DNA from 3 places in the Paraburkholderia sp. GW821-FHT02A12 genome. Region 1 is predicted to be linked to each of the others. Evidence: predicted binding sites of a transcription regulator. Region 1 holds the regulator's gene; each other region holds the start of a gene.

Region 1 (7,421 bases):
GGCCGTGGCCACCGCTTCGATCTTGGCTTCGATCGCGGCCTTGTCGCTCGAACCGCTCTTTAGCGCTTCTTCGAGGTCCTTCAGCGCGGATTCGATCTTTTCCTTCTCGCCGGCATCCAGCTTGTCGCCGTATTCGGTGAGCGCCTTCTTCGTGCTGTGAACCAGCGCGTCGCCCTGGTTGCGGGCATCGGCCAACTCACGCAGCTTGTGATCTTCTTCCGCGTTCGCTTCGGCGTCCTTCACCATCTTTTCGATCTCGGCTTCGGACAGACCCGAGTTCGCCTTGATCGTGATGCGGTTTTCCTTGCCGGTCGCCTTGTCTTTCGCGCCGACGTGCAGAATGCCGTTCGCGTCGATGTCGAAGCTCACTTCGATCTGCGGCGTGCCGCGCGGTGCCGGCGGGATGCCTTCCAGGTTGAACTCGCCCAGCAGCTTGTTGCCGGCTGCCATTTCGCGTTCGCCCTGGAACACCTTGATCGTCACGGCGCCCTGATTGTCGTCGGCCGTCGAGTAGACCTGCGCGTGCTTGGTCGGGATCGTGGTGTTCTTGTTGATCATCTTCGTCATCACGCCGCCGAGCGTTTCGATGCCGAGCGACAGCGGGGTCACGTCGAGCAGCAGAACGTCCTTGCGGTCGCCCGACAGAACCTGGCCTTGAATCGCGGCGCCAACGGCCACGGCTTCGTCCGGGTTCACGTCACGGCGCGGATCCTTGCCGAAGAATTCCTTGACCTTTTCCTGCACCTTCGGCATGCGGGTCATACCGCCGACCAGAATCACGTCGTCGATTTCGCCGACCTTCACGCCTGCGTCCTTGATGGCCACGCGGCACGGTTCGATGGTGCGTTCGATCAGCTCTTCAACCAGCGCTTCCAGCTTCGCACGCGTAATTTTCAGGTTCAAGTGCTTCGGACCCGACGCGTCGGCCGTGATGTACGGCAGGTTGATTTCGGTTTGCTGGCTCGACGACAGTTCGATCTTCGCCTTTTCAGCCGATTCCTTCAGGCGTTGCAGCGCGAGCACGTCTTTCGACAGATCGACGCCTTGTTCCTTCTTGAACTCGCCGATGATGTAATCGATGATGCGCTGGTCGAAGTCTTCACCGCCGAGGAACGTGTCGCCGTTCGTGGACAGCACTTCGAACTGCTTTTCACCGTCGACATCCGCGATTTCGATGATCGAAATGTCGAAGGTGCCGCCACCCAGGTCATACACCGCGATCTTGCGGTCGCCCTTTTCGTTCTTGTCGAGGCCGAACGCGAGCGCAGCGGCGGTCGGTTCGTTGATGATCCGCTTCACTTCCAGACCGGCGATGCGGCCTGCGTCTTTGGTAGCCTGGCGCTGGCTGTCGTTGAAGTACGCCGGAACCGTGATCACAGCTTCCGTGACCGGCTCGCCGAGGTAGTCTTCAGCGGTCTTCTTCATCTTGCGCAGCACTTCCGCGGAGATTTGCGGCGGCGCCAGCTTCTGATCGCGCACTTCGATCCATGCGTCGCCGTTATCGGCCTTCATGATCTTGTACGGCATCAGGCCGATGTCTTTCTGCACTTCTTTTTCTTCGAAGCGGCGGCCGATCAGGCGCTTGACCGCGTACAGCGTGTTCCTCGGATTCGTGACCGACTGACGCTTCGCAGGCGCGCCGACGAGAATCTCGCCGTCTTCCATATAAGCGATGATCGACGGCGTGGTGCGCGCACCTTCCGAGTTCTCGATCACCTTGACCGAATTGCCTTCCATGATCGCCACGCACGAGTTGGTCGTGCCGAGGTCGATGCCGATAATTTTGCCCATTTTTACTAATCTCCTAACTTTGATCGCTGCGGGAAGCGCCTTTTTTGCCCATGCGGCAGCAAGGCACTCCGCTCTCAATTCATACCTGCACTCAACATAAGTGCGTCCGCATCGTTTTCAAGACCTCTTTTACGATACGGTCTTTAATTTTTTTCAATCAGCCGAACTTTTTCCGCTTTTGTCGCCACCTGGCGCAACGCCGTCCGCGTCGGCCACCCGGATTTTTTCCCGTGCAGCCGCGACGGCCGCCTCGAACTGCCCAACGCCGTGCCAGCCGGTTGCCCGGCCGAGCCGTTTGCCACGATGGAAGAAGAACCACTTGGGCACCCCATGAAGCGAGAAGCGGCGGCCCAGTTCGCGGTGCTCGTAGACGTTGCTGTGAAACCATCTGAGACCGAGCGCGCGAATCGCGTCCGGCTGCGCCAGCATTGCCTTCTTGGCGATCTCGCAGTTGAAGCAGTCGAGACCCCAGAAAAACACCACGGCCAGTTGATCCCCGGCTTCGGCCAGCCCTGCGTCGAACGACTCGACGCTCAGCTCCCGCATGTCGAACGCGGCAAACGCGGTGGCGTCGACGGGAATGTTGGCCATGACGGGTGCGTGCCGGCGCGAGACGGCCTGTGGCGCTTACTTCGGCTGCGCGACGGTCACGAGCGCCGGACGCAGCACGCGGTCGGCGATCACGAAACCCTTTTGCAGCACGGCGACAACCGTGTTCGGCTCCTGCTCGGCCGGCACCATCGAAATGGCCTGATGGCGGTGCGGATCGAACTTCTCGCCGACCGGGTTCAGGGCGACGACGCGGCCCTTTTCCAGCGCGCCGGTAAGTTGGCGCAGCGTCAGTTCGACGCCTTCGCGCACCTTCTGCAGATCGTCGGACGAGTGAGCGACCGCCGCTTCCAGACTGTCGACTACCGGCAGCAAATGCTCGGCGAAGCTTTCGATCGCGAATTTATGAGCCTTGGCCACATCCTCCTGGGCACGGCGGCGCACGTTTTCGGTCTCGGCCTTCGCCCGCAGGAAGCTCTCCTGCAGTTCGGCGATCCTGGCTTGGGCTTCAGCCAGCTCGGCCTCGACGCCGGCAACCGGCGAATCGGTGGCAACGGCTTCGGCCGCGACCGCGTCCTGCTGGGGTGCTGCGGCCTCGGCGGCCTGGCGCGCGGTTTCGTCGGCGGGCGTGGGATTCTGGCTCGTCGGGTTCTCTTGCGTGTTTTCCATGTCGCTGAAAGTCGATAAAAAGTAAAAACCAACGGTGGCGGCAGCGCCCCAAAGCTGGCGCAGTTTGTGCGTTGCAAAATTGCGACAACAACTGGGGGACGCGTTACCGCGTATCGAAACGGCAGATGGGGCCTGAAAGACCCATTTCAAGCGCATCTCCCGGAACTTTTCGCACGACAGACTTACCGTGGAAATGCCCGGTTACAACCATTATCGCGCCGCAATCAGATTGAGATTGAGTACGCACGACAAGTGGCCTATGCTCCATTAAAGCATCGGAAAAGACGCGTTAACCCTAATCTGACGTAAGCCTTTCCGACATTTTGCAATTCCAACCGATTAGCCTGTTTCCGTCCTGCACCATCTTCCCAAGGGGAGTACCGTGAAACTGACCTTTGCAATATCGGTGGTCGCATTGGTACTGATCGCGGGCACCACGACCATCTGCATGTCCGGGGCCGTCAACGATCACACCACCGAATATGGCGGTGTGCACGCGACGATGGAACAGCTGTTCAATCCCCACCTGAAAATTTGTCGATGATGCGCCGGTCACGCTTGGTCGGCCGGCCGTGCAAAGCGGCGGCCGGCTCGCGATACGTCTTGCGCCGCTCCTGCTCGACCTGCCGCTTCGCCCTGCTCTCCCCGGTTTCCGCATAAAGCGTCTGCGCAACGCTCGCCGGGCCGCGCACGTCGCACACGCCCAGCACTTCCACCTGCCAGACAATCCGCTCGATCTCGATTTCGACCAGGTCGCCGACACGTACGTCCTTCGCCGGCTTGACGCTGGCGCCGCCGATGCGGACGTGGCCTTTGTCGACCGCATCCGCCGCCAGCGAGCGCGTCTTGAAGAAACGCGCTGCCCAGAGCCATTTGTCGATGCGCAGCTTTGCGCCCGGTTCGGTTGAAACCTTGTAATTCATGAGCCTGCCTGCGCCCCCGCCGTATTCGGCACAGGCACCGCCTGCACCGGCCAGCCCTGCAAATTCTGCGCAACGATCTCGCCAAGCGCGGCAATCCACGCCTGCGAGGCATTGACGCAGGGAATCCGGTGAAACTCCTTGCCGCCGGCATGCAGAAACTCGTCGCGCACTTCCATGCCGATTTCCTCAATCGTTTCAAGGCAGTCGGCGGTGAAGCCCGGACAGAACACGTCGGCCCGCCGCACGCCCGCCGCGCCCAACTCCTTCAGCGTCGGCGCGGTGTACGGCTGCAGCCATTCGGCTTGACCAAAACGCGACTGGAAGGTAATCCGGCATTCCACCTGCGTCAGTTCCAGCGCATGCATCAACAACGCGCCGGTTTGCTGGCACTGCTCGTGGTACGGATCGCCGAGATCGAGCGTGCGCTTGGGCACGCCGTGAAAACTGAGCACCAGCTTGTCGCCCGCCGCGAAGTCCGGGCGGCCGTGCTGATGCCAGTAGTGGTGCACCTGCGCGGCCAGTGCGGCGATGTACGCCGGATGATCGGCATACTGGCGCACCGTGCGGATTTCCGGTTGATTGCGCATCCGCTTGAGTGCCGAAAATGCGTCGTCGAAAGCCGTGGCCGTGGTCGACGACGAGTATTGCGGATACATCGGCATCAGCAGCACGCGCTCGGCGCCCGCCAGTTTCAGCTGGTTCAGCATGGCCGGAATACCTGGCGTGCCGTAGCGCATCGCATAGTCGACCAGCACCGTGTAGTCGTTCAATTGCAGCAAATGGCGCAAACCCTCCACCTGCTTCTCCGTATACACGCGCAGCGGCGAGCCTTCAGGCATCCAGACAGCCGCGTACTTCTTTGCCGACGCACGGCCGCGGGACGGCAGAATCAACAGCCGCAGGATCACCTGCCAGATCAAAGCGGGAATTTCGACCACTCGCGGATCGGACAGGAACTGCGCCAGATAGCGGCGAACCGCGCGCGGCGTCGGTGCGTCGGGCGTGCCGAGATTGATCAGCAACACGGCGACACGGTGCGACGTGGCGTTCTGCGAAGGCCGCTCGAGGTCGAAGCGCATAGGCAACAGGGAGTACCGCGCAAGGCGGAGAGTCGGTTTCAGGTGGGATTCATTATAGCGGCGTGGTCCATTGCGGGGTCCGCCTCGCCCCCTGGCCATTCGGCCGATTGGCAAGCTGCGCGCCGTCACGCATCATTTGCAGCATGAAACGCCGCGGCCAATGCTTACTGCTGGCTGAGAGTCAGCGAAAGCAGGCGGGCGGTGATGTCGACAATCGGTATCACCCGGTTGTAGGCCATGCGAGTGGGCCCGATCACGCCGAGCGTGCCGACAATCTTGCCGTTCACCTCGTACGGCGCGGTGACGACGCTCATTTCCTCGATCGGCACGAGATTCGACTCGCCGCCGATGAAAATCTGCACGCCCTGGGCGTGGCTCGAAACATCGAGCAACTGAAGGAGACTGGTCTTTTGGTCGAACACATCGAACAGCTTGCGCAGCCGCGCCATGTCCGACGACAGGTCGGCGACCTCGAGCAGATTGCGCTCGCCGGAGATCAGCACGGTCTCGCCGGTGTCGGATTCGTCGGTACTGGCCGTGACGGCGGCGTGCATCAGCGTGGTCATGTCGCCGCGCAGTTCGTCGATCTCTTCGCGCAGGCGCCGGCGCACGTCGTCGAACGACAGGCCCGCGAAGTGCGCATTGATGTAATTGGAGGCTTCAACCAGTTGCGACGGGGAGAAGTCGCGCTGGGTCGCCATGATGCGGTTCTGCACGTCGCCCTCGGGCGTCACGATGATCAGCAGGATGCGCTTGTCGGACAGGCGCATGAATTCGATCTGCTTGAACACGTGGCTGCGCCGCGGCGTCAGCACCACGCCGGCGAACTGCGACAGGTTGGACAGCACGCTGGCCGCCGCCGCGACGATTTTCTGCGGCTCGCCGGCCTGCAGCGTAGTCTTGACGGTACGGGTGACGGCTTCCTCCTCGGCGGCGGATTCGACGGTGAGCATCGTATCGACGAACAGCCGGTAGCCGCGTGGCGTAGGAATGCGGCCCGCGGAAGTGTGCGGACTGATCACGAGCCCCAGGTCCTCGAGGTCGGACATCACGTTGCGGATCGTAGCCGGGCTCAATTCGAGCCCGGAATAGCGTGACAACGTGCGCGAGCCGACCGGCTGACCTTCGGCGATATAGCGCTCGATCAGCGTTTTGAGGAGGGTTTGTGCGCGAGGATCTAGCATGACGAAAAATTTTAGCTCAACGCCGCGACTATCGCGAGCGCTAACGGTGCTAACGGCGCCAACCGCGTCAGGCACTGCGCGAGGCACTAACCATCGAGCCCGCGGTCGGCGGGGCGGCGCTTTGCAATTGATCCCGCGCTTTGCCCCGCACTTCGCCGGCGCCCTGCCCGGCGAATCCATCGGTGGCGCGCCGACCGGCCGTAGCCCACGCGCGTGTCATCAAGACTTCACCATTCTAACGATAATCGTGCAACGCGCTGGCAGGCTGCGTTGGCCGGTCTGCTCCCGGGTCTGTCTGCGGTTCTTTTCAGGCCCTACCTATGGTGTAATGCCGGCATGCAAGTGACCAGCCAGTTCAAGACCGTCGCGCTCGTCGGGCGCAACAATACGCCGGGCATCGGCGAGCCGCTGACCGCGCTCGCCTCGTGCATCGCGAAGCGTGGCTTCGAGGTCGTATTCGAAGCGGAGACCGCCGCCGAAATCGGCATTGCCGACTATCCGGCGCTGCGTCCCGCCGAAATCGGCGCGCGCGCCGACGTCGCGGTGGTGCTCGGCGGCGACGGCACGATGCTCGGCATCGGCCGCCAGCTCGCGCCATACCGCACGCCGCTGATCGGCATCAACCACGGGCGGCTCGGCTTCATTACGGACATCCCGATCTCCGACATGAGCGAGATCGTGCCGCAGATGCTGTCCGGCAACTTCGAGCGCGAAGAGCGCATGCTGCTCGAGGCGCGCATCATGCGCGGCGGCAACCCGATCTATCACGCGCTGGCCTTCAACGACGTGGTGGTCAACCGCAGCGGCTTTTCGGGGATGGCGGAGCTGCATGTGTCGGTGGACGGCCGCTTCATGTACAACCAGCGCTCGGACGGCCTGATCGTCGCCACGCCGACCGGCTCGACTGCGTACGCGCTGTCCTCGCAAGGACCGATCCTGCATCCGCAACTGCAAGGCATCGTGCTGGTGCCGATCGCGCCGCACGCGCTGTCGAACCGGCCGATCGTGCTGCCGGACGACTCCAAGGTCAGCATCCAGATCGTCTCGGGCCGCGAAGTGAACGTCAATTTCGACATGCAATCGTTCACCTCGCTTGAACTGGGCGACACGATCGAAGTGCGCCGTTCGCGCCATACGGTGCCGATGCTGCATCCGGTCGGCTACAGCCACTACGCGACGCTGCGCAAGAAACTGCACTGGAACGAATACCCGTCGCACGAAGAAGA
Region 2 (7,421 bases), 170 kb from region 1:
CACGCGCCTGAAAACCGGCCTGTCGAAAACCAGTTCGAGCCTGACCGGTATTTTCGTCGGCACGAAGATCGACGAGGATTTGTACGAGGAACTGGAAACCGCGCTGCTGATGTCCGATGCGGGCGTCGACGCCACCGAATTCCTGCTCGAATCGCTGCGTGAGAAAGTGCGCGCCGAGCGTCTCACCGACCCGCAACAGGTCAAAGCGGCGCTGCGCACGCTGCTGATCGACCTGCTCGAGCCGCTGGAAAAATCGCTGATGCTCGGCCGCGCGCAACCGCTCGTGATGATGATCGCCGGCGTCAACGGCGCAGGCAAAACCACCAGCATCGGCAAGCTCGCCAAGCATCTGCAAAGCTTCGATCAATCGGTGCTGCTGGCCGCGGGCGACACCTTCCGCGCCGCCGCGCGCGAGCAGCTGGCGATCTGGGGCCAGCGCAACAATGTGACGGTGGTGTCGCAGGAAAGCGGCGATCCGGCCGCGGTGATCTTCGACGCGGTCGGCGCAGCGCGTGCGCGCAAGATCGACGTGCTGATGGCCGACACCGCCGGCCGTCTGCCGACCCAACTGCATCTGATGGAAGAACTGCGCAAGGTGAAGCGCGTGATCGGCAAGGCGCAAGACGGCGCGCCGCACGAAGTGCTGCTGGTGATCGACGCAAACACCGGTCAGAACGCGCTCGCACAGGTGAAGGCTTTCGACGACGCGCTCGGCCTCACCGGCCTGATCGTGACCAAGCTCGACGGCACGGCGAAGGGCGGCATTCTTGCGGCAATCGCACGGCAACGTCCGATCCCGGTGTACTTCATCGGCGTCGGCGAAACGGTCGAGGATTTGCAGCCGTTCAGCGCGGAAGAATTTTCGGACGCCTTGCTGGGCGGTTGAGCGCACATGCCGCTCGCAGCGAAATAGCAAAAAGGGCGCTCGGTGGAGCGCCCTTCTTATTCAAACCGCGGAATCATTCCGCGTCCGGCTGCACACCAGGCGCCGCATGCGCGAACGCATCGAGTTGCATCGCGTGATCGTAGATGCGTTGAATCGTCGGGAACCGCGCCGTGTCGACCTTGAAACGCTGCGCGTTGAACACCTGCGGGATCAGACACGCGTCGGCCAGCGTCGGCTGATCGCCGAAGCACATTTTGCCGGTGCGCGAATCGCCCGCCAGATGCGCTTCGAGCGTCGTAAAGCCCGCCTCGACCCAATGCCGGTACCACGCGTCCTTCGCGTCGTCGTCCACACACAGCGTGTGCTTCAGGTACTTCAGCACGCGCAGGTTGTTCAGCGGATGAATCTCGCACGCGACCTGCAACGCCACCGAGCGCACATACGCGCGATCGACCGGCGCCGCCGGCAGCAACGGCGGCTCGGGATGCGTTTCTTCCAGATATTCGATGATCGCGAGCGACTGCGGTATCACTTCGTTACCGTCGACGAAGGTCGGCACGATGCCATCCACATTCACCTTGCGATACTCGGGCTTCAACTGCTCGCCCCCGTCGCGCACGAGATGCACCGGCACGTAGTCGTACGGCAGGTTCTTCAAGTTCAGCGCGATACGCACGCGATAAGATGCCGAGCTGCGAAAATAGCTGTAGAGCTTCATGTTGTGTGTCTCCTCCGCCCGTCTTCAGACTACCCGCACGCTGAACTCGCCGAGCCCGTCCACGCCACCCTTCATCAGATCGCCCTGCACCACCGCGCCGACGCCTTCCGGCGTGCCGGTAAAAATCAGATCGCCCGGTTGCAGTTCAAACAGCGTCGACAGATACGCGACCGTCTCGCCCACCGACCAGATCAGTTGCGACACGTCCGAGCTTTGCTTTTCCTCGCCGTTCACCGATAACCAGATTGCGCCCTTGCCGACATGTCCGACCGTCGTCACCGGATGAATCGGACCGATCGGCGCCGAGTGATCGAAGCCCTTTGCGGTATCCCACGGACGACCCAGCTTCTTCGCCTCGGCCTGCAAATCGCGGCGCGTCATGTCGAGCCCCAGCGCATAGCCGTAGACGTGGTCGAGCGCGCTTTCAGCGGGAATGTTCTTGCCGCCCTTGCCGATCGCCGCCACCAGTTCCATCTCGAAGTGCACGTTATTCGATTGCGACGGATAGGGGAATTCGCCGGTTGCGCCAGGTGCGACGTACAGCACGGCATCGGCCGGTTTGGTGAAGAAGAACGGCGGTTCGCGGTCGGGATCATGCCCCATCTCACGCGCGTGCGCCTCGTAGTTACGGCCCACACAATAGATGCGGCGTACCGCGAACTGTTCGCTGGCCCCCGCGACCGGCACCGCGACCACTGGTGCGGGTGCGAATACGTAACTCATCCCGTTCTCCGTCTTTTGAATTGTGCCGCCAGCGCGGCGATAAAACACCGAGTTTAACGCGCACGAAAGTACGGCGCGCATTGACGCGCACGGCCGGCGGCACCGGCGCATCGTCTCGCGGGACCGCCATAGATGCGATACTCACACTGAATCTCGTCCTTTGAATACCTTGGCCAACCGCTTACGGCGGCACGCCACCACGTCCCACTGCGCCCGATGACCGACTCTGCCACCGCCACTTCCGCCTTTCCCTGCGCCCGTTTCATCAAGGAAATCGGCCGCGGCCCGAACGGCGCCCGCGCGCTGAGCGCCGAAGATACCCGCGCGCTCTACGACGCCATGCTCGACGGCCGCGTGTCCGACCTCGAACTCGGCGCGGTGCTGCTCGCCTATCGCGTGAAGGGCGAAACAGCCGACGAACTCGCCGCGATGCTGGCCGGCGCGCACGCGTCGTTCGAACCGGTTCATCTGCCACACGGCGCGTTCCGGCCTGTCTCGATCCCGACCTACAACGGCGCGCGCAAGCAACCGAATCTCGTGCCGTTGCTGGCGTTGCTGCTGGCGCGCGAGGGCGTGCCGGTGCTGCTGCATGGCGTCACCGAAGATCCGGGCCGCGTGACAAGCGCGGAAATCTTCACGCATCTGGACATCCCCCACGCGCAAAACCACGCCGATATCGAAGACAGCCTCGCGCAGCGGCGTCTCGCGTTCGCACCGATCGGCGTGCTTGCACCGAAGCTCGCGCGGCTCCTCGCGCTGCGCCGCCGCATGGGCGTGCGCAATTCGACACACACGCTCGTAAAAATCCTGCAGCCGTTCACCCCCGCCGGCCTGCGGCTCGTGAACTACACCCATCCGCCGTATCGGGACAGTCTCACGCAACTCTTCAACACGCATCCGGACGCCGCGGCAGGCGGCGCCCTGCTCGCGCGCGGCACCGAAGGCGAAGCGGTGGCCGACACGCGGCGTCAGGTGCAGGTCGACTGGCTGCACGACGGCATCTGCGAAACGCGCGTGCCGCACGAGCGTTCATCGCCCGGCGCGCCCGAGGTCGACTTGCCCGAAGCACGCGACGCGCCAACCACGGCCGCGTGGATCAGCGCCGTGCTGCGCGGCGAGGCTCCGGTGCCGAGCGCGATTTCACGGCAAGTCGAACTGATTGCGGACGTCGCGAAAACGCCCGTGTGACGGGCGTTGCATGGCCACGACGCGGTTTTTACCGCGGCGCTCGCTGCTGGTGGCGATCGGCTTCAAGGAAATCGACGTCGGCTTTCCGTCGGCTTCGCAAACCGTCTTCGATTTCGTGCGCAAGCTGATCGACGAACAGCGTATTCCCGACGACGTGACGATCGAAGTATTCGTGCCGTCGCGCGCCGGGCTGATCGCACGGCCCGGCACCCGCTGGACGTTCCAGTACTCGCCGGAAACCTTCAACATGGCCGAACTCACGTTCGCGCGCGAAGTGTGCGACGCGGTTGCACAGACGTGGCGGCCCACGCGCGATCACAAGATGATCGTCAACCTGCCCGCAAGCATAGAAACGACGACGCCGAACGTGTTCGCCGATCAGATCGAATGGATGGACCGCAATCTCGGCGACCGCGACAGCATCGTGCTGTCGGCGAAACGAGGCGGGCTCACAAGGCTCACTCGATCGCGCAACGCGTCGCCTGCCAGGCAATCAGGCGCCATTGCCCGTCTTCCTGCGTATGAATCGCCGTGTACGCGATCGGAAACAGCAACGCCCCGTTGTTCGCTTCCATCTCGATCAACGCCCGCCCGGTCACGACGCAGGTCTCTCGCCCTACCGGCAGCACGTCTTGCGACTGCACCTCGATCTGCCGATAGCGACGGCGTCCCGCTGTAATGCCGTCGATGAACTGCCGCTTCGTTTCACGCTTGCCGTTCGTATGGACATAGCTCACGTTTTCCGCGAGCAGCGTATCGAGCGACGGCCCGTCGCCGTCGACCATCGCACGAAAGCGCTCGCGCTCGAGCCCGCGAATCGCTTCGATCAATTTTGCCGCCATTGCTCAGCCCCTCGCACCGATGAGCCGGACGTGGCCACCGTCGTCAGAAGTTACATTGCAAATATAGCTGGCTGAAATTTATACCAGGATTGGGCTCTTTGATACCGCCGTTGGAAATATGCTGGAACCGGTAGCCCGCCTGATACTGCTGGTGACTGCCGAATTGCACGCCGACGCCCGCCATGTCGGCGAACTGGAACGCCGTCCCGAGGGTGAGCGACGTAGAAATTCTGGGACTCGACAGCAACCGGATGCCGGCACCCGCTTCAATATAAGGGCGGATCGACCCCGAACCCTTGATGAAGCGGATGATCGGCGTCACGCCGATTTCGCCGATGTCGTCGTGGACGTTCCCTTCGTTCGTATGCCACCAGGCCACGTGCGCCTCGCCGATCAGCGAGAAATGCCAATCGCCGATTTGCCACCACGTCAGATTCGGATCCCAGACGAAACCGAGATCGAATTTTTTGATGTGGTGACCCGCCACGCCCGCAGCAACTTGCACTCCGAACTGATCGGCCGCGGCCAATCCCGATACCCCAAGCAACACAGCCGCCGAAGCGCCTTTTAGAGCCAGACCACGCAAAGCATTCTTCTTGTTCTTCATCGAACACCCGAACTATGGTCGAACGTTGATCATCTTTAACGGTTTTGCCTATTCTAAATTTAAACCAGATCCGGCGCTCCATATGAAGAAGTCGAAATTTTCGCAATTAGTCACTTCATTTTTAGAAAATATCGGTCACTTATAAGTATGAAGGCGGTTTGTCAGGTAAATCATACGGCTTACACATCGCTGGCAACAGGAGCGTATGATGGCTATTGAAACTTAAACTTCAATAGCGAAAGACGGAACTTGGATGACCCTACACCCTCTAAGTGTTAGCACTCAGGAAATCAGAGTGCTAACATCCAACGCTGGAGTCGATCTCTGACCACGCTTTTGTCTGATTCCAAAGGAGTTTCCTACGTGAGCCATGCAATGACCCTTCCGAATACTCTGAGCCCGTTGTCGGCTAAGGCCGCTTCGGCAGGTGCACTGGCGCTCTCGCATTCCTCGCTGCTGCCCGGTCAACTGGGCAATATCGACGCCTACATCCAGGCCGTAAATCGGATTCCGATGCTGACGCCGGCGGAAGAACGCCAGTTCGCCACCGAATTTCGCGAGCAGGACAATCTCGAGTCCGCGCGCCGTCTCGTCCTGTCGCACCTGCGGCTGGTCGTATCGATCGCGCGCAACTATCTCGGTTATGGCCTGCCGCACGCCGACCTGATCCAGGAAGGCAATATCGGCCTGATGAAGGCCGTGAAGCGCTTCGACCCGGAGCAGAACGTGCGCCTCGTGTCGTACGCGATGCACTGGATCAAGGCCGAGATCCACGAATACATTCTGCGCAACTGGCGCATGGTGAAGGTCGCCACCACCAAAGCGCAGCGCAAGCTGTTCTTCAACTTGCGCAGCCACAAACAGGGCTTGGGCGCATTCACGCCGGATGAGATCGAAGGTCTCGCCAAAGAGCTGAACGTGAAGCGTGAAGAAGTGGCCGAGATGGAAACGCGGCTCTCCGGCGGCGACATCGCGCTAGAAGGTCAGGTCGAAGACGGTGAAGAGTCGTACGCGCCGATCGCCTATCTGGCCGACTCGCATAGCGAGCCGACCGCCATGCTGGCTTCGCGTCAGCGCGACAAGCTGCAAAGCGACGGCATCGCCGGCGCGCTCGAATCGCTGGACGCCCGTAGCCGCCGCATCATCGAGGCACGCTGGCTGCATGTGGAAGACGACGGCTCGGGTGGCTCGACGCTGCACGAACTGGCCGACGAATTTGGCGTGTCGGCCGAACGTATTCGCCAGATCGAGGCAAGCGCCATGAAGAAAATGCGCAGCGCGCTGGCGGAATATGCGTAACCCTTAAAGAGATCCAGAACGCCGGCTTGCCCGGCGCGCTATTGGGTCACTGAGCCCTGCCCTCGCAAGACGGCAGGGCTTTTTTCTATCCGGGCGCCGATGCGCCGGGCGCCGATGCGCCGGGCGCCGATGCGCTCGCGCATCTCCGCACCAGTGTCGCACTCAATCAGGAACGCGCTCAGCCGGCGCGCATTCCTTGACGTATCTCAAGTCACCTTGCAATACTCTCCGAAGGGGGCAAGCTTCGCGACCCAATGCCGCAGCGCTGAACTCACGCGCACAAGGTCAATGCTCCTAGAATCGGGATGCACTCGCCGGACCGCAATGCGGCCTGGTTCCAGCCGGACTCACCGGCGTGAAGTCGCCTTCGACCGATCATGACCCTAGCCCTCAATCGCAATAACGCTCACCGGCCAAGCTTGCGCAAGCGCCTCGCCGCCTGGGTGCGCGGTCCAACGCTGGCGCGGGATATCGCCATCGTCCTCGCCATCAAGCTCGCACTGCTGATGGCGCTCAAATACACGTTCTTCAACCATCCGCAGGCGGAGCATATGTCGCTGCCGCCTGAGCAAGTCGCGCAGGCGTTGCTGTCCGTGCCTGTCTCGCATCCGTCCCAAGGTGATCCCCATGCCCGTTAGCGAAGTCGTAGAACTGTCGCGCCTCCAGTTCGCCATTACGGCGCTTTATCACTTTCTGTTCGTGCCGCTCACGCTCGGCCTGTCCTGGCTGCTCGTCATCATGGAGTCGGTCTATGTGATGACCGGCAAGCAGATCTACAAGGACATGACCCAGTTCTGGGGCAAGCTGTTCGGCATCAACTTTGCGATGGGCGTCACGACCGGCCTCACGCTGGAATTTCAGTTCGGCACGAATTGGTCGTACTACTCACATTACGTCGGCGACATTTTTGGCGTGCCGCTCGCAGTGGAAGGCCTGATGGCATTCTTCCTCGAGTCGACCTTCGTCGGGCTGTTCTTCTTCGGCTGGAAGCGGCTCTCGAAAGTGCAACACGTGATCGTCACATTCCTCGTCGCGCTCGGTTCGAACCTGTCCGCGCTGTGGATTCTGGTGGCCAACGGCTGGATGAACAATCCGGTCGGCGCAGAATTCAACTACCAGACGATGCGCATGGAACTCGACAGCATCTTTTCCGTGCTC
Region 3 (7,421 bases), 200 kb from region 1:
TCATCATCCATCAGGAACTCGCACTCGTGCCCATGCTCTCGATTACCGAGAACATCTTTCTGGGGAATGAGCAGTCGAGGCGGGGCGTTATCGACTGGCAGGGCTCCCGGTCCAAGGCGAAGGAACTGCTGGCGAAGGTCGGTCTGACTGACTCCCCCGATACCCCCGTAGGCACGCTCGGCATCGGCAAGCAGCAGCTTGTAGAAATCGCCAAGGCATTGTCGAAAGAGGTCCGTCTGTTGATCCTGGACGAGCCTACGGCAAGCCTCAACGAAAAGGACAGCGACACGCTGCTCAACCTCCTGCTGGAGCTGAAGGCGCGAGGCGTGACGTCCATCATCATTTCGCACAAGCTCAACGAGATTTCACGGGTTGCCGATGGCATCACGGTCATCCGCGATGGCTCGACTGTCGATGCGCTCGACTGCAAGGCCGAAAGTGTGAGCGAAGACCGCATCATCAAGGCGATGGTCGGCCGTGAGATGTCCGACCGTTATCCGAAGCGTGTTCCGAATATCGACGACGTGATTTTCGAAGTCAGGGACTGGCGCGCACAGCATCCGACCCAGCGGGAGCGCGCCGTCATCAAGGGCGTCAATCTCAAGGCGCGAAAGGGCGAGATCGTCGGTATCGCCGGTCTTATGGGCTCCGGGCGGACCGAGTTTGCCATGAGTGTCTTTGGCGGAACGTACGGTCAGGACATTTCCGGGACCGTGCTCATGCACGGAAAGCCGGTAGACGTGTCGTCGGTACAGAAGGCCATCAAGGCGGGTCTCGCGTATGTGACCGAAGACCGTAAAGGAAACGGCTTGGTCCTTGACGACAACATTCAGCGGAACATCACATTGGCGAACCTCGCAGGCGTGTCGAAACTCGGGGTGATCAACGAACACGAAGAAATATCGGTCGCGGCGGATTTCCTGAAGAAGCTCCGTATCCGCGCCCAGGGAGTAACACATGTGGTCGCCAATCTGTCTGGCGGCAATCAGCAGAAAGTCGTGCTGAGCAAGTGGCTGTTTTCGGAACCCGAAGTACTCATTCTGGACGAGCCCACACGCGGCATTGATGTGGGAGCGAAGTACGAGATTTATAGCATCATCAATCAGGCGGTTGAAGCGGGTAAGTGCGTCGTCATGATTTCTTCGGAAATGCCGGAGCTTCTTGGCATGTGCGATCGCGTTTATGTCATGAACGAAGGCCGCTTCGTCGGCGAGTTCACCGCGGAAGAGGTCTCGCAGGAGAAGATCATGCGGGCAATCATGCGAAATGGAGGCATCTAAAATGCGTAAGGCACTCTCGCCGGCGGCGCCGCAGGACGCCGGAGTCAAAAATAGCGAAATCGTTCGGGCGCTCAAGCGCGGCGCCAGTGAGTACGGGCTGCTGATTTCGCTCATCGTCATCATGGCATTCTTCCAGGTGTCGACGAGCGGGGTGTTGATGCAGCCGCTCAATCTGACGAATCTGGTACTTCAGAACAGCTACATCGTCATCATGGCCCTCGGCATGCTGATGGTGATCGTTGCGGGCCACATCGATCTCTCGGTCGGTTCGACCGCGGGGCTCGTGGGCGCGCTCGCAGCGGTGCTGATGGTGCAGTTCAATGTCAACTACGTGCTGGCCACCGTCATCTGTATAGTCACCGGCGCGCTGATCGGAGCCGTCCAGGGTTACTGGATTGCGTTCTGGCGGATGCCGTCGTTTATCGTCACGCTGGCCGGCATGCTGGTATTTCGCGGGCTGACGAACCTCGTGCTGCAGGGCCAGTCCATTGGACCGTTCCCGGACGCTTTCGCTACGGTCAGTTCCGGCTTCATTCCGGACGTCTTTCATGGGCAGAGCCTTCACATCACATCCATCCTGCTTGGAATTCTCGTGGGCGCATTGTTTTTCGTGATCGAACTTCGACACCGCGCGAGCGCAACCAGATACGGTATGGATAGCGGGTCGTTCTCGATGTTCATCGCGAAGAACGTCATCCTGACGGCCCTGATCGTCTTCTTCTGCTACATCCTTGCCTCCTATCGCGGCCTGCCGACGGTTCTCGTCATCATGGGAGTACTGATTGGCGTCTATACGTTCGTCATGAATCGCACCACCGTTGGCCGTCGTGTTTACGCGGTGGGCGGCAATGCGAAGGCAGCCAGACTGTCAGGCGTCAGTGTTCCGACGATCAGTTTCCTCACCTTCGTGAATATGGGTGTTCTGGCCGCATTGGCCGGCCTCATTTTCGCGGCCCGCCTGAACAGCGGCACACCGAAAGCAGGAACGGGCTTTGAACTGGATGTGATCGCTGCATGCTTCATTGGCGGTGCGTCCGCTTCTGGCGGTGTCGGGAGGGTGGTCGGCGCGGTAGTGGGTGCCTTCATCATGGGTGTGATGAACAACGGGATGTCCATTATGGGTATCGGCGTTGACTACCAGCAGGTGATCAAGGGGGTGGTGTTGCTCGCGGCTGTCTTTGTTGATGTGTACAACAAGAACAAGGTTTGAGCATCGGATTCCGGACGCGCAGCCAGATGGTGTGGCCGAGACGCAGTCAATTTCAATGGCAGAGTGCCCGGCAATCCGGGGCGAAGCGGCTACATATACGGATGCCTAACCGGATGGATCGTGCGGGCATCACTAGTAAACACGGAATCGACATGATTAAGCACATCGTTATGTGGAATGTTCGCGGTGAGACGCCCGAGCAAAAGAAGCAAACGGCTCAACTGGTGAAAAGCGCCTTCGAAAGTCTGATCGGAAAAATCCCCGGACTAACGAAGCTCGAAGTCGGCATGGACGTGAGCGGTGTCGATTACGCCTGTGACGTCGTGCTCTACACCGAGTTTGAAGATCCGCAGTCGCTGGATGCATACGCGTCACATCCCGAGCATCTGCGCGTCAAGCAGGTCATTGGGGACAGCCGTATCGCGCGACACCAGGTCGATTACGTTTGAGTCGGTGAACGAAAGGGAAACTTATGTACGAATTTACCTACACGACGCCTGCCTCGCGGGTGGTGTTCGGCGCCGGCAGCATGAAGCTCATCCAGCAGGAAGTTGAGACGCTGGGCGCTCGCAGGGCGCTGGTTCTGTGCACCCCGGAGCAGAGAGCGCAGGCCGAGGTCGTTTCGTCCCTTCTCGGTCCATCGAGTGCGGGAGTCTTCGACGGGGCGCAGATGCATGTTCCTATCGAGAACGCCCGGCGGGCGCGCGAGTACGCGAAGGCGGTTGACGCGGATTGTGCGGTGGCCATTGGCGGAGGCTCGACGATCGGTCTCGGCAAGGCCATCGCGCTCGAATCGTCCCTGCCGATTATCGCCATTCCGACGACCTACGCGGGTTCGGAAATGACCCCGATCTACGGCATAACTGAGAATGGACTCAAGCAGACGGGCCGTGACCAAAGGGTTCTGCCGAAAACGGTTCTTTACGACCCGGAGCTGTCGGTCGGTTTGCCGGTTCATCTCTCGTTCGTGAGCGGCCTGAATGCAATTGCACATGCTGCCGAGGGGTTGTATTCAAAGGATGGAAACCCGGTCATGTCGCTGATGGCTGAAGAGGGAATCCGCGCACTCGCCAATGGTCTGCGTGGCGTGAAGAAGAGCAGCACGGACAAGACGGCGCGCAGTGATTGTCTCTATGGCGCGTGGCTTTGTGGGATGGTTCTCGGCAATGTCGGCATGGCGCTCCATCACAAGCTCTGCCACACACTTGGCGGGACGTTCAACCTTCCGCACGCGGAGACACATGCGATTGTTCTTCCACATGCGCTCGCCTACAACAGCATCGTCGCAGCGGAGGCAATGACACGAATTGCGCGTGCACTCGATGCGGAGTCTGCCGCAGACGGCCTGTATGACCTGAGCCAGGAACTCGGTGTACCTCGTGGTCTGCGTGAGATCGGACTGCGTGAGAGTGACCTTGATCGTGCGTGCGAGGTCGCGATGTCGAATCCGTACTGGAATCCGCGTCCGGTGGAGCAAGCGCCACTCAGAGCATTGATCCAGCGCGCCTGGGAGGGAAGTCGGCCTCGTCCTTGAGAAGCGGCTCGGGGCATACGCAAATGCATTGATTAGTTTTGAAGCTACACATATATGACAGTGAGAGTCCACCAGCCACATAAGTGACAGACTGCAGGCGTTACCTCGACTTCGAGATTGCTCTCCTCACACTCGCGGTATTCCGGAGGCAGTCTTTGCAATGGGGATCGGCAAAACAGACATGTGGCGCACCGCGATACCGCCCGTCCGAGGTCCCAAGAAACATCGCTGTAGTCCCAAATGGCCATCTCTCAGTTCCCGACTTCGTTCTCAATAGCGGCTTGCGTGGGATGCCCGCTGAGAATGTTCCGACCAGTTGGCTCGCGCGCCGTCGCCTTCGCCAGCATAGCAACAGCGCTCTCGTCTCTTCCACCAACCGCACGGCCATCGTGTCGAAGTTGGCGCGAAATATTCTCGGCTGCCAGTGGATTACGGGATTTCCCTGGGTGGACGATTGCAAAGAAAATTCGAGGAATTTGGTCGTCGATCAGCCTGTTCGCGAGTGAGCGATGTCCAGTTTGACGGCGGCAAGAACGTACGGGTAGAGCCCTGTTTTAAAAGGAAGTTACTGCAATTCGTCAGGATTTTGCTGCGGTGCAAGGTTCAGACTCAAGCGAACAAAGTTCAAAATTAAGCGAATCTCGACACCCGCCCCATATCACTTCTTGAATTTGTCACCACCCGTCCATATAATTAGCACTCGCTGCACGAGAGTGCTAACAACATCGCCGGTTGGCTCAGCCAACCGGGTTTTCTCAGCGTTCTTCAGTCTCAATCAAGAGAGGAGTATGTATGAACCTTCGTCCTTTGCATGATCGCGTGATCGTCAAACGTCTGGATCAAGAAACCAAGACTGCGTCGGGCATCGTGATCCCCGAAGCCGCAGCGGAAAAGCCGGATCAAGGCGAAATCCTGGCAGTCGGCCCGGGCAAGCGTGACGACAAGGGTGCACAAATCGCACTCGACGTGAAGGTTGGTGACCGCGTCCTGTTCGGCAAGTACGCAGGCCAGACCGTCAAGGTCGACGGCAACGAACTGCTGGTCATGCGCGAAGAAGACATCATGGCCGTGGTGCAGAAGTAAGCGCAGGTCGCTACTTCCCAGGTTATATCCCAAGAATTCAAGGAGTTAGAAGATGGCAGCTAAAGACGTCGTATTCGGTGATTCCGCCCGTGCCAAGATGGTTGAAGGCGTGAACATCCTCGCGAACGCTGTGAAGGTCACGCTGGGTCCGAAGGGCCGCAACGTGGTGCTGGAACGCAGCTTCGGCGGCCCGACGGTCACCAAGGATGGTGTTTCGGTCGCGAAAGAGATCGAACTGAAAGACAAGCTCCAGAACATGGGCGCGCAAATGGTCAAGGAAGTCGCTTCCAAGACCAGCGACAACGCAGGCGACGGCACCACGACCGCAACGGTTCTGGCTCAGTCGATCGTCCGCGAAGGCATGAAGTACGTCGCATCGGGCATGAACCCGATGGACCTGAAGCGCGGCATCGACAAGGCAGTGGCTGCCGCGATCGAAGAACTGCGCAAGATCAGCAAGCCGTGCACGACCAACAAGGAAATCGCTCAAGTCGGCGCGATCTCGGCGAACAGCGATTCGTCGATCGGCGACCGTATCGCTGAAGCGATGGACAAGGTCGGCAAGGAAGGCGTCATCACGGTTGAAGACGGCAAGTCGTTGCAAGACGAGCTGGACGTTGTCGAAGGTATGCAATTCGACCGCGGCTACCTGTCGCCGTACTTCATCAACAACCCGGACAAGCAAGTTGCTGTGCTCGAAAACCCGTTCGTGCTGCTGCACGACAAGAAGGTTTCGAACATCCGTGATCTGCTGCCGGTACTGGAACAAGTCGCCAAGGCTGGCCGTCCGCTGCTGATCATCGCAGAAGACGTCGAAGGCGAAGCGCTGGCTACGCTGGTCGTGAACAACATCCGCGGCATCCTGAAGACGGTTGCTGTGAAGGCTCCGGGCTTCGGCGATCGCCGCAAGGCCATGCTGGAAGACATCGCGATCCTGACCGGCGGCCAGGTCATCGCTGAAGAAACCGGCCTGACGCTCGAAAAGGCAACGCTGGCTGAACTGGGTCAAGCGAAGCGTATCGAAGTGGGCAAGGAAAACACCACGATCATCGACGGCGCTGGCGAAGCTGCAAACATCGAAGCACGTGTGAAGCAGGTTCGCACGCAAATCGAAGAAGCTACGTCGGACTACGACCGTGAAAAGCTGCAAGAGCGCGTTGCCAAGCTGGCAGGCGGCGTTGCAGTGATCAAGGTCGGTGCTGCGACCGAAGTCGAAATGAAGGAAAAGAAGGCACGTGTCGAAGACGCACTGCACGCAACGCGCGCAGCTGTGGAAGAAGGCATCGTTGCTGGCGGCGGCGTCGCGCTGATCCGTGCACGTACGGCGATCGCCGGCCTGAAGGGCGCTAACGCCGATCAGGACGCAGGTATCAAGATCGTGCTGCGCGCAATGGAAGAGCCGCTGCGCCAGATCGTCACGAACGGCGGCGAAGAAGCCAGCGTCGTGGTGGCAGCAGTTGCTGCTGGCCAAGGCAACTACGGCTACAACGCAGCAACCGGCGAGTACGTCGACCTGGTTGACGCAGGTGTCGTGGACCCGACGAAGGTGACGCGCACGGCGCTGCAAAACGCGGCATCGGTGGCAGGTCTCCTGCTGACGACCGACGCAGCTGTTTGCGAACTGCCGAAGGAAGATGCAGCGATGCCTGGCGGCATGCCCGGCGGCATGGGCGGCATGGGCATGGACATGTAATTTCAGTTGGGCCTCGTTCGAGGCTCAGTTGGAAGCACATGGGGAAGCGCGCCGCGAGGCGTGCTTCCCAAAAGAAAAAACCCGCAGAAATGAACTGACCCCGCAAAGTTGGACATTCGTCCAACGATTTGGGGTGCAGTTCAGAAATGCGGGTTTTTTTATGCCCTCGTTCGTCAGCGCGCCTGGGTGGCGTTGCCGGGCGTGGCTAATCCCGCGCCGTTACGGTCGAAGCGAAGCGCGAGCAGGAAAGTTGGACCGCGCAGGCTAATCAATGCCGTGCTTCGCCGGGCGTAGCGTCCTTGCCGGCCGTCGGCGGCGTGTCGTCGTCGCTGCTGCGCGCCCAGAAGAACCGATCCGGCAGATACGCGCCCATCCCCGGACGGAAAGCGCTACGCACCGCTTGATACAGATACTCCTGCGCTTCGCGAACCGCTTCGGCCGGGTCTTGGCCGTTGGCCAGCAACGCGGCAATCGCCGCGCCCAGCGTATCGGTCAAACCCATGATGCGATGGGTGCCGCGGTCCCACATGTCCTGACGCAATTGGCCGTCTTCGCTGTACAGCGTATTGACGAGCCGGTGCGTGCCGGTTTCCGTCGACAGAATGTATTCGCAGCCTTGCG

Evidence for each region. The regulator HrcA, encoded in region 1, represses chaperone genes, less so after heat shock. The targets are predictions, from matches to a motif close to TTAGCACTCNNNNNNNNNGAGTGCTAA.
Region 2: a site for HrcA is predicted at 5,240-5,266, ahead of rpoH (RNA polymerase sigma factor RpoH). Genes of this name have one in related genera too.
Region 3: a site for HrcA is predicted at 4,718-4,744, ahead of groES (co-chaperone GroES). Genes of this name have one in related genera too.

The regions. Positions count from the first base shown of each region.
Region 1 covers NZ_JBWKWA010000001.1:565,381-572,801, reverse strand. The annotation lists gene dnaK (molecular chaperone DnaK) at 1-1,791, opposite strand, end outside; gene AC07WT_RS02625 (thioredoxin family protein) at 1,945-2,382, opposite strand; gene grpE (nucleotide exchange factor GrpE) at 2,419-3,009, opposite strand; gene AC07WT_RS02615 (hypothetical protein) at 3,392-3,553, shown strand; gene AC07WT_RS02610 (RNA-binding S4 domain-containing protein) at 3,525-3,932, opposite strand; gene hemH (ferrochelatase) at 3,929-5,011, opposite strand; gene hrcA (heat-inducible transcriptional repressor HrcA) at 5,176-6,195, opposite strand; gene AC07WT_RS02595 (NAD kinase) at 6,532-7,421, shown strand, end outside.
Region 2 covers NZ_JBWKWA010000001.1:396,870-404,290, reverse strand. The annotation lists gene ftsY (signal recognition particle-docking protein FtsY) at 1-886, shown strand, start outside; gene maiA (maleylacetoacetate isomerase) at 960-1,604, opposite strand; gene AC07WT_RS01885 (fumarylacetoacetate hydrolase family protein) at 1,629-2,327, opposite strand; gene ybiB (DNA-binding protein YbiB) at 2,544-3,515, shown strand; partial or broken gene AC07WT_RS01875 (beta/alpha barrel domain-containing protein) at 3,559-3,948, shown strand; gene AC07WT_RS01870 (nuclear transport factor 2 family protein) at 3,974-4,357, opposite strand; gene AC07WT_RS01865 (acyloxyacyl hydrolase) at 4,401-4,964, opposite strand; gene rpoH (RNA polymerase sigma factor RpoH) at 5,328-6,263, shown strand; gene cydP (cytochrome oxidase putative small subunit CydP) at 6,641-6,901, shown strand; gene AC07WT_RS01850 (cytochrome ubiquinol oxidase subunit I) at 6,891-7,421, shown strand, end outside.
Region 3 covers NZ_JBWKWA010000001.1:768,967-776,387, forward strand. The annotation lists gene mmsA (multiple monosaccharide ABC transporter ATP-binding protein) at 1-1,280, shown strand, start outside; gene mmsB (multiple monosaccharide ABC transporter permease) at 1,267-2,490, shown strand; gene AC07WT_RS03525 (Dabb family protein) at 2,643-2,939, shown strand; gene AC07WT_RS03530 (maleylacetate reductase) at 2,963-4,024, shown strand; gene groES (co-chaperone GroES) at 4,817-5,107, shown strand; gene groL (chaperonin GroEL) at 5,160-6,800, shown strand; gene AC07WT_RS03545 (hydroxymethylpyrimidine/phosphomethylpyrimidine kinase) at 7,069-7,421, opposite strand, start outside.